DNA from 2 places in the Dyella terrae genome. Region 2 is predicted to be linked to the other one. Evidence: predicted binding sites of a transcription regulator. Region 2 holds the regulator's gene; the other holds the start of a gene.

Region 1 (5,215 bases), 180 kb from region 2:
GACGAACACGTCCAGCGGTTCGCCAGCGGAACGATCCAGTTCCACCACCGAGCCCTGGTTGAGCTGCAGCAGGTTGCGAATGCTGATGCGCGTACGGCCTACTTCCATGGCAAGCGTGACCGGTACATCGAGGATCATGTCGAGATTGACTTCGGCACCATCGCCTACGGGGGCATTGAGCTGGTCGAACTCGACGCGCTGGGTGGCCAAGACGGCGTCATTGGGCGGGATCATGCGGGGTCAATCTCCAGGGTGGTTTCAGTCGACAGGCGCACTTCGCGGCGGCCGGTCTGTGCATGGAAGCGAACAGCAGTGCGGCCGTTGTTCTGGCCATAGATGCCGCGGAAGATCGGCACGTCCTCGGCGAAGACCGTGCTGAACTCCGGCAGTTGGATGGGAATCACATCGCCCGGACGAAGGCGTAGGAACTCGCCGATGCTCAGGCGGGTTTCAAGCAAGAGCGAACTCAGCTCCACCTCGGCATCGATCACTTCGTCCTGCAGCGTTTCGGCCCAACGGTGATCACGATCGACGCGGTCGCTCTGCACGCCGGCATCAAGCAGCGTGCGGATCGGCTCGACCATCGCGTACGGAAGGGTCAGGTGAATTTCACCGCCACCGCCATCGAGTTCGATGTGGAACTTCGACACCACCACCGTTTCGGTGGGGCTGACGATGTTGGCGAACTGCGGGTTGATCTCCGAATTGAGGTATTCGAAGTTCAGCGGCAACACGGGCGCCCAGGCTTCCACCATGGAAGCGAACAGCTCGGTCAGCACGATCTGGATCACGCGGTTCTCAGTCGGCGTGAAATCGCGACCTTCGATACGCGCATGGAAGCGACCATCGCCGCCGAAGAAATTGTCGATGACGGTGAAGACCAGACGCGGCTCCATCACCACCAGCGCCGTGCCGCGCAGCGGCTTGATGCGCACCAGATTAAGGTTGCTCGGCACAGTGAGTGCGTGCACGTACTCAGCGAATTTGACCATCTTCACGCCGAGCACCGATACCTCACAGGTCTTGCGCAACACGCCGAACAGCGCACTGCGGAAGAAACGCGCGAAACGGTCGTTGACCATCTCCAGCGTCGGCAGGCGACCACGGACGATGCGATCCTGCTGCGTGAAGTCGTACGTAATCACCGCATCGGGAGGCAACGGCTCGTCGTTACCCGTTTCGACGGCACCACCTTCCACGCCGTCCAGCAGGGCATCGATTTCTTCTTGTGAAAGCAGGTCGCTCATCGGCGTGGTTCCGTTACTGCATCACGAAGCTGGTGAAGTACAACGCTTCCACGCCCGGACGACCCAGGCGCTTCTCGAGAATCTTGCGCACCGCGTCCAACGCCTGCGCCTGCAACTTCTGCTTGCCGGCCGCGTCGCTGAGGATGGTGTAGTCCTGGCTGCTGAACAGCATGACCAGCGCATTGCGGATCACCGGGTCGGCGTCCTTGGCAGCGGCCAGCGCAGCAGCGTCATGCGACATCAGGCTCACACCCACCTGCAGGAAGCGCATGGACTGGTCGTCCTTGAAGTTGACGACAAACGGCGGATCCATCGTGAGGTACTGCTCCTGCTTGGACAGCACCACCTTGGGTTCTTCCTGCGCAGCGGCGTGGCCGCCGTTACGTGAATTCATCACCAGATAACCGGTGACGCCGGCCATGGCGAGCATGGCCACGCCCATGAAGATGACGACCTTGTTCGTTCCTTTCTTCGGCGCCGCTGCCGTGCTTTCTGCTTGCTCGTTCTGAGCCATGCGAATCTCTTTCCCTATCAGTGTCCAGACGTTGGCTACCCGCTCGCGGGCGCCCTATGGCCTGTTGATAGCAAGCGGCGTGCCATCAATGGGAGGCGTTGGTGTGACTGGGTTTGCGCTGGGTGACGTGGGGCGGCGGCGCTTTATTGACGCCTGTCGGAGATTGGGCGTGACGGGGGGGATGGCGGTTGACGGGAGGTTGTCGCGGGGTTTCGCAATGGGGGTTTGTCGCGCGCGGTGTTGCTCCCTCTCCCTTTCGGGGAGAGGGTTGGGGTGAGCCCCGAAAAGGGGGTAAAGGTCGGGTGCTCGCCTTATCGTTTCGATGAAACCGTCACCCCTGCGAAGGCAGGGGTCCAGTGACTTTGGCTCTCGCTTGGTTGTCGCGTAGTCGCGACCTGGCTCGCCTGCGGCGGGCTTTCGACCTCCTGCCGGAGGCCGAGTCACTTTTCTTTGCTTGCCCACGCACGCGCAGGAGCGCGTGCGAACGGCGAAGCCGGCCCGAAGGGCGGAGGGCAGGATGCCCGGAGTAAAGAAAAGTAACCCAAAGAAAGGGCACCCCCGCTTGGCGCTGGCCGGTGAAGCCGGCCAGTTCGTGAGGGGCGGCCGGGCTTTTCGACAGGGCCTCCTGCCCTGGCGAAAAGGAATCGGCATCCCTGCCGATTCCCCTGCGGGCCTTGTCGTCCACCCCTCACCGCCGCACAGGGGGCCCGGCAGATCAAAGGCTGCAAGCAAACGGCTCGTGCAGCAGAGCTGCACATCGCGCTGATGCGGAGAGGACTTGAAGCAGGCTTCGCTACACTTTCCGATCGCTGGAGCTAGATAGAGCTCGCGCTACGTTTCCCAAATGCTGTGGAGAACTCGCCATCTAGCGACATGGCTTTGCTCTTCTACCTTGGCCTTATGCCTTAGAGCCGGAGCAATGCGACCTACCGCAATGCGATGTGCAGCGAAGCTGCACGAGCCGTCTGCTTGCGGCTTTTGATCTACCAGGTCCCCGTATGAGGCGGCGGGCGGGTGGAGAAAAGGCCCGCAGGGGAATCGGCATGGATGCCGATTCCTTTCGCCGGGGCAGGAGCCCCGTCGAAAAGCCCGGAACCCGACCGTGTACCTGGAGGGCCAAAGGCCCGGAAGGCGCCGATTCCGGGGTGCCCTTTCTTCGGGTTACTTTTCTTCGGGCAAGCAAAGAAAAGTGACTCGGCCTCCGGCAGGAGGTCGAAAGCCCGCCGCAGGCGAGCCAGGTCGCGACTACGCGACAACCAAGCGCAAAGTCACTGGACCCCTGCCTGCGCAGGGGTGACGGCGTAGATGAAACCGTAAGGCGAGCACCCGACCTTTACCCCCTTTTCGGGGCTCATCCCCAACCCTCTCCCCAAAGGGGCGAGGGAGAAAGAGCAACGGAAGCAAAGCGCGCACCGTCAGGCAAACATATCCACCAACCCCACCGCCTTCACCACCGGCGCCACCACAGAAGCCAACTCACCCGCATCCTCGGCAAGCCCACTCCCACTTCCCGACGCCGCCCCACCAGAACTCCCCGACCCCTGCCCCGAATTCCCCTGCCCCACCTGCGCCTGCCCCAACGACAAACCATGATGGGCCAGCATCGAATCCAACTGGCCGAGCGTCTGCTGCACCGCATGTACCGCTTGTGGATGTTGCGCGATGAAAGCCACATCCACGTGGTCCTGCTTCACACTCACCTTGACGTCGAGCTCACCGAGGTCTTCGGGATGCAGGCGAATGCGCGCCTCCTTCACGTCCTGACCGCCAAGCCAGGTGACCTGTTGGCTCAACTCCTGACCGAAGGCCGGTGTGCCCACGCTGGACTGCATGGTCAACACATGCGCTGCAGGCGTGGTGGCCACATTGGCCTGCAAGGCAGGCTGCGGTGGCGCGGCCATGGCGGCGAGGTTCTTCAGGGCATCAAGCGAATCACTGCCATCGTCCTGCTTCGACGACGTGGTTAAGGTCTGCAGGGCAGCGGTGAATGCGTCGCTCTTGGCGCCCTGCGTGGCCGTGGTGGTCGTGGCGTCAGCACTGTCGTCGCCGTCATTCGCGCCCTGCGCGAGCATGGACAGGCTCTTGTCTTGGATGCCATCCATGGCCTTGGTGAACGTATTCGTGTTGGCGGCCGCCGGCTGGGCGTTCGCCTGCATCGCACCGAGCAACGACAGCCCGGCCGGAGTTGTGGGCAGAGCGCCGAGGGTCGAGCCGCCCGTTCCACCGGTCGTGGCATCCACGGCGTCATCCCCATCCGCGGATACCGCGGTAGGCGCTGCCGATGCCGGCACGCTCTGACCCAACAAGGCGAGCATGGCCGCGGCAGCATCGGGTGTGGGTGACGTTGGTTTGTCGTCGTCCTTCGCGCCTGCCTTGTCCTTGGCTTTTGCCTGCGGCTGCGCCTGAGACGATGCCGCTTTCGGCGATGGCTGCTTCGCCGGCGCTGCGGGCGACGGATCGTTCTGTCGTGCCCATTGCCGCTGCGCCTGCTGCAACGGCCTGCTGAAATCCTGGCTGGTATCGCCCTGCACGCTCGTGCTTGCTGGCGTGTTGGCGGGCGGCGGCGTATTCGCCGTCAGGGCAACGGGGGGGCGTCATACGGTGGCCTCTTGGCATACGTTGGGGGTTTTCATCGCGACAAGCCCCGGTTCGGTCGACGATGCTGCATGCGCTCGTCCACCTCAGCTTGTTCGCGACGTTCCTCGCTCTTTCGTTCCTGCTCGCGGTAGCGATCGATCACGGTGCCAAGCGCCTGTTCGCGCGCGTGGGCTTCGCGCCATTGGTTGCGGACACCGTCGAGGTATCGGCGTTGGCGCGCCACTTCGTTGACCTGCTGGGCGATGACCTGATTGATGCGCTCGACAAACTGGCGGCGGTTGAGCAAGGCACTCACGCTCACGCCACCTTGTGTCTCTGCGTACTCGGCCCGGTACTTTTCCAGCTCTTCGAGCTGCTGTTCCGCCTTCGCGAGCTTTTGCTGCTGCTCGGCCAGGCGTTGCATGGCCTCCTCCTGGCGTGTGTGTGCCAGGTCGGCAGCGGGCTGCAGGCGGTTCGCGCGGGATTTCACGGCGCGCCTCCGGCAGTCAGGCTTTCAAGGCCGCCGATGGCGTCGGCCAACGTAGTCGGCGCGTCCACTTCCTGCTGCAGGAAGTCGCGCAGTTTCGGCCACATGGCGATGGCATGGTCCACTTGGGGGTCGGAACCTTTCTGGTACGCGCCCACGGCGATCAGGTCGCGCTGCTGGCGATACGCCGAATAGACCTGGCGGAAACGCTGCGCGGCGCGCAAGTGTTCGCGCTGTACCACGGCAGGCATCACACGACTGATCGACGCTTCAATGTCGATGGCCGGATAGTGCCCCGCCTCGGCGAGATCGCGCGAGAGCACGATGTGGCCGTCCAGAATCGCACGCGATGCATCCGCGATGGGATCGTGGCGGTAGTCGTCGCCTTCG
Region 2 (5,215 bases):
GATGGAAAACACCTCGAGGAACACGCCGTGCAGAGTGATCTTGGGCGCGAGAATGCGTGCCAGGTGGTACTGCATCCAGGTCAGCAGCTCGTGGCCGCGCTTGGAGCTGATCCACAAAGGCGTGTTGGTTTCTTCCGCCACCTCGCGCAGGTCGGTGGGGATGGGCTGATCCTTGGTGACGATCATCGCCACGGGCTGATAGGCGGCGATCTTGTTGATCGCTTCCCAGCGTTGGCGCGAATCCAGGCTGTCGAGGAAATTCAGTTCCTCGGTGCCGATGATCTGGATCTTGTTGGGATAGATGACGTTGAGATAGCCAATCAACGACGGGCGGCGCGTGGTGGTCGCAGCCTGCTCCAGCACGCGCGACTCGCCGCGCATGCCGGAAACCCAGCGCAAAGCCATGCGCTCGTGAACACTGTCGTAGAGTTGTCGGGCGGTCAGCCGGTCCAAGCCATGTCCTTTCTGCAGCCAAAAGAAGGGGGCTGCACGGACATTGTGCCAGTTCGCGCCGTCGGGCGCCTTGGATCGGGGGATTCGGAGGGAGAGGGCCCGCCCGGAGCACGGGCGGGCCGGGGCGGTCAGCCGTACAGGCGCTCGTCGCGGACGGCGCGCTGATGCTTATCGCTGATCTTCTCGCGGTGCTTGCGCAGCTGTGTCACCAGCTTGTCGAAGAGGACATCAATGGAGACGTACATGTCGTTCTCAAGCGCTTCGGCGTGCAGGGTGCTGCCCGTGACGCAGAGCGTGCCTTCAGCTCGCTGCTGCAGTTTGTTCACGGAAAGAACGATGCTCAGGCTGAGAATTCGTTCGTCGAGGCGGGTAAGGCGGTCGAGCCGGCTGTTCACGTGATCCCGAAGGGCCGGGGTGACTTCAATCTGCTGACCGCTGAGCTGAACTTGCATGTTGCGCCTCCTTCAGTACTGCCGCAGGTGCGGCTGGGGTCGATGCACCGGTCGCTTATGTCGTGGCCGACACACCTTTTGAAAGCCCTAGTTTTCCGATGGGATTTCCGGCCTCCTCACCAAGTCGGGAAAGTCACTATGCACCTCTGAAGCTTTCTTCGCGTTAGAAAGACCTTCACGGCCCTGACATGACAGGTTCCCTTCGGATCGTCTTACCTCTGATTATGGGGACGCCTTTTTTGCCGCCAAGTTCCCGAGGCGCTTTGCCACAGTGGACGGGCAGGCCCGTTCAGCCAGCGCGCTGGCGCTCGCTGGAGCTGGGAATGCGCATGGCTTCGCGGTATTTGGCGACAGTGCGTCGGGCAACCTGAATGCCCTTGCGGTGCAGTTCCTCCGCGATAGCCTGGTCGGACAGCGGCTTGCGCGGGTCCTCGGCATCGACCAGCTTGCGGAGCATGGCCTGGATGGCGGTGGCCGACGCACTGCCACCGTCTTCGGTGGACACGCCGCTGGAAAAGAAGTGCTTGAGCTCGAACGTGCCCCGCGGCGTATGGATGTACTTGCGGGTAGTTACACGTGAAATCGTTGATTCGTGCATGCCCACTTCCTCGGCGACTTCGCGCAGCACCAGCGGGTGCATGGCTTCAGGGCCGTAGTCGAGGAAGGCGCTTTGGCGACGCACGATGGCTTCGGCCACCTTGAGCAGCGTTTCGGCGCGTGATTCCAGGCTCTTGATAAGCCAGCGTGCCTCCTGCAGCTGCCCGCGCATCCAACTTGCGTCGGTACCGCGGGCCTGCGCGATCAGGCCGCAGTAATGCTGGTTAAGGCCCAGGCGGGGCTGGCAATCGGGGTTGAGACTGACACGCCAGCGGCCGACATCTTTGCGGGCGTAAACGTCGGGTGCGACGTACTCCACGGGCGTGACGTCGAGCGCAGCGCCGGGACGCGGGTCAAGGCTGCGGATCAGCAGGGCGGCGGCGGCGGTGTCGTCCTCGTTCGCGCGTAGCTTGCGGGCAAGGCGCGCGATGTCGTTGCGGGCGAGCAGTTCGAGTTCGGCATCCACGATGCGTAAGGCGAGCTCGCGCTGAGGCGTGTCGGGGGCGAACTGCTGAAGTTGCACGGTAAGGCAATCACGCAGATCGACGCTTGCGACACCCGTGGGGTCGAAACGCTGCAGCATGTGCCGCACGTATTCCACTTCCGCCTGCGTCGCTCTAAGGTCGGCCGGCAGGGCCGCGGTGAGCGACTCCATGCTCTCGGTGAGATAGCCGTCCGGATTGAGTGCATCGATGAGCACGGCCGCAATGGTGCGGTCGCGTGCACTCATGTGCGTGAGGTTGAGTTGCCAGAGCAGGTGTTCCTGCAGCGTTTCCGCTGCGGCGCTCTGCGGCTCGAAACCGTCCTCGTCGGGATTGCTGTTGCGCGAGGAGCCGCTGCTGGCGGAAAAGTCGATGGGGTCGTCGCTGCCACCATCGACATAGGCGTCGCCCCATTCGGGGGCCTCTGCATCGTCAACGGTATCGCTGCTGGTCGAGCTCGCCGAACTCGTCGGGAGCGGCTCCATCGGCTCGCGCTCTTCGCCGTCCAGCTCGTCCGGATTGTCATCCGAAAATTCGAGCAGCGGATTGCTTTCGGCGATCTGCCTCAGTTCGGCCTCCAGCTCAAGCTGCGACAGTTGCAGCAGACGGATAGCCTGCTGCAACTGGGGGGTCAGCGTGAGCTGTTGATTGAGGCGAAACTGCAGTCCGGGTTTCATGCCAAGCGGTCGGGATGAATGTGAAGGTCATCCTAACTCTTGCCCCCGGGGTCGGCCATAGGTCGAAGGCGGAATCGCGTACTACCTCAGGTTTATCTCCGAGGTTTGGGCGTGGGTATGCCCTGTTCCGCAACCGTTACAGGCGGAACTCGCGGCCGAGGTAAACCTCGCGGACCTTCTCGTCAGCAAGAATGTGCGCAGGCGTGCCGCGGGAGAGCACTTCGCCATCATTGAGGATGTACGCGCGGTCGCAGATGCCGAGCGTTTCGCGCACATTGTGGTCGGTGATGAGCACGCCGATGCCGCGCTCCTTGAGGTGGCGCACGATGCGCTGGATTTCGCCCACTGAAATGGGGTCCACGCCTGCAAACGGTTCGTCCAGCAGCATGTAGCGCGGGTGCGCTGCGAGCGCGCGCGCGATTTCCACGCGTCGGCGCTCGCCGCCGGAAAGGCTGATGCCCTTCTGGTCCGCGATGTGCGAGATCTTCAGTTCGTCCAGCAGGCTTTCCAGCTCGTTGGCGCGGCGCTTTTCGTCCCAGCCTTCGCGAAGCTCGAGCACCGCCTTGATGTTGTCGGACACGGTAAGGCGGCGGAACACTGAAGCTTCCTGCGGCAGGTACCCAATACCGAGCTTGGCGCGCTGGTGCATGGGCAGGCCAGTGATGTCCTGCTTGTCGAGCTTGATCACGCCAGCATCGGCTTCGATCAAGCCCACCACCATGTAGAAGCAGGTGGTCTTGCCCGCGCCGTTGGGGCCGAGCAGGCCGACCACTTCACCCTCGCGAATGGAGAAGGCGAAGTCACGCACGACCTGACGTGCCTTGAAACTTTTTTGCAGACCTTCAGCAGAAAGCATCGATCAGTGGGCCTCGGCCGGCTTGGGTGCGGCGGCGGGTGCAGCAGCAGGTGGTGTAGCGGGCGCGGCGTTGGGGTGGCAGGCTGGAGCAGCCACCTGACCGGCGGGCGGCGGTGTGGTGCCGGGCTTTGCCTTGGGCAGAATGACGCCGTGCACCAGACCGTCACCGCCGGCTTCGCCGGTGATCAGCGAGGTTTGCGTGTTATAGGTGAGCTTGTCGCCATGAAACTCGCCACGGCCCTGCTGGCGCACCACGGCATTGCCGGTGAGCACCGCGATGCCGTTGATGTTGTCGTAATCCAGCTGGATGGCATCACCCTGCATCAGATTGCCGCAGTCATCCAACTGCTCGATATGCGCAAGGACGCCAGGACTGCTCGTCACCACGGCACGCGATACCTGTGTGTCGTTATCCAGATAAAGCTTGGCTACGGCACCGGTCATCTTCATCGTGCCCTGCGTGGCCACGACGTTGCCGGTCAGCGTGGTGACCGTGTTGGGCGCGTTGAATCCGTCCATGGTCTTGGACGAGAAGTTCATCGGCTGATTGCGGTCATCCTGCTTGGCCAGCGCCGGCTGCAGGACGAGCAGCCCCAGAACCAGCAGGGCGAGGTGCAGCTTGAGACTTCTTGGGTCGCGGCGGAAACGAGCCGGTGACTTCATCGAACAGCTCCAGATGATTGGTGTTGAGGTTGGCACGCATGCCCACCCCGTTAAGTGTACGTGGGCCTTGCTTCATATGCGCTGGGGCGTCGGTCACCATGAGGTTGTCCTTAGGCCAGGCGGTGACGTCGGTGGTGTGCATTTCCGTCATGGGGGTGTCCGCGAAGGCGGCTCGGTGCATGTAGACCGGGCCCTGCAGCTTCAGCAGGGTGCCGCTCTTGTCGACCCAGGCATAGAGCGACTTGCCCAGCCACGGCGGCACGCCGGGGTCGTTGGAGGGCATCGTGAAATCGGGAGTGTTGATGTAGAGCGAATCGTCGTTCTCCCTTCGCTCCAGGTGCGGCGCCACCATCTGGAAGCTGGGCAGCCCGTCGACGTCGTACGACCACAGTTTGAAGTTGGTGAGGATGTAACCCGAGCGCGGAGGCCCCACGAAGTCGCTGACCTTGGGCGATGGGGCAATCCACTGCTGCAGCATGTAGGCCGCGCCGGTGGCGATAGCCATTACCACCGTGGCCACGGGCAGGCTCCGGTCGCGCAGGTAAGTGCGCAAACTCACTGCCAGCGCTCCCGTTCGGCGGCCGCTTTGCCCTGAGCGTGCAGGACCATGTCACAGACTTCGCGCGCCGCACCCATGCCGCCACCCAGGTGGGTGCGCCAATGGGACTGTTCGGCCACCCAGGGGTGGGCGTTCGCCACAGCCACGGCCAGGCCGACCATGCGCATCGGCGGCAGGTCAGGCAGGTCGTCACCGACAAAGGCCGCCTGTTCTGGCGTCAGGTTCAGTGCCTCCAGCAATTGCTCGAGGCTGGCGCGCTTGTCGCCCTGGCCCTGGTAAACGTGGGCGATGTCCAACTCCTCGGCACGCAGCGCCACCGGGTGGCTGATGCGGGCGGAGATGATTGCGACCTGCACGCCGTTGGCCATCAAGCGCTTCAGGCCCAGGCCGTCGTGCACGTGGAAAACCTTGGTTTCGTGGCCGTCTTCGGCGTACCACAGGCGGCCGTCGGTCAGGGTGCCGTCCACGTCGAACAC

What was found. The regulator sigma-54, encoded in region 2, starts transcription at its own class of promoters, with help from an activator protein. The targets are predictions, from matches to a motif close to TGGCACGNGCNTTGC.
Region 1: DYST_RS20905 (flagellar basal body-associated FliL family protein) is a predicted target of sigma-54. The motif match lies at 1,832-1,846, and genes of this name have one in related genera.

The regions. Positions count from the first base shown of each region.
Region 1 is NZ_CP089414.1:4,743,777-4,748,991, reverse strand. It holds gene fliN (flagellar motor switch protein FliN) at 1-234, opposite strand, end outside; gene fliM (flagellar motor switch protein FliM) at 231-1,247, opposite strand; gene DYST_RS20905 (flagellar basal body-associated FliL family protein) at 1,261-1,761, opposite strand; gene DYST_RS20900 (flagellar hook-length control protein FliK) at 3,177-4,292, opposite strand; gene fliJ (flagellar export protein FliJ) at 4,391-4,828, opposite strand; gene fliI (flagellar protein export ATPase FliI) at 4,825-5,215, opposite strand, start outside.
Region 2 is NZ_CP089414.1:4,565,472-4,570,686, forward strand. It holds gene hprK (HPr(Ser) kinase/phosphatase) at 1-453, opposite strand, end outside; gene hpf (ribosome hibernation-promoting factor, HPF/YfiA family) at 582-905, opposite strand; gene DYST_RS20030 (RNA polymerase factor sigma-54) at 1,195-2,661, opposite strand; gene lptB (LPS export ABC transporter ATP-binding protein) at 2,798-3,517, opposite strand; gene lptA (lipopolysaccharide transport periplasmic protein LptA) at 3,521-4,180, opposite strand; gene lptC (LPS export ABC transporter periplasmic protein LptC) at 4,071-4,700, opposite strand; gene DYST_RS20050 (KdsC family phosphatase) at 4,736-5,215, opposite strand, start outside.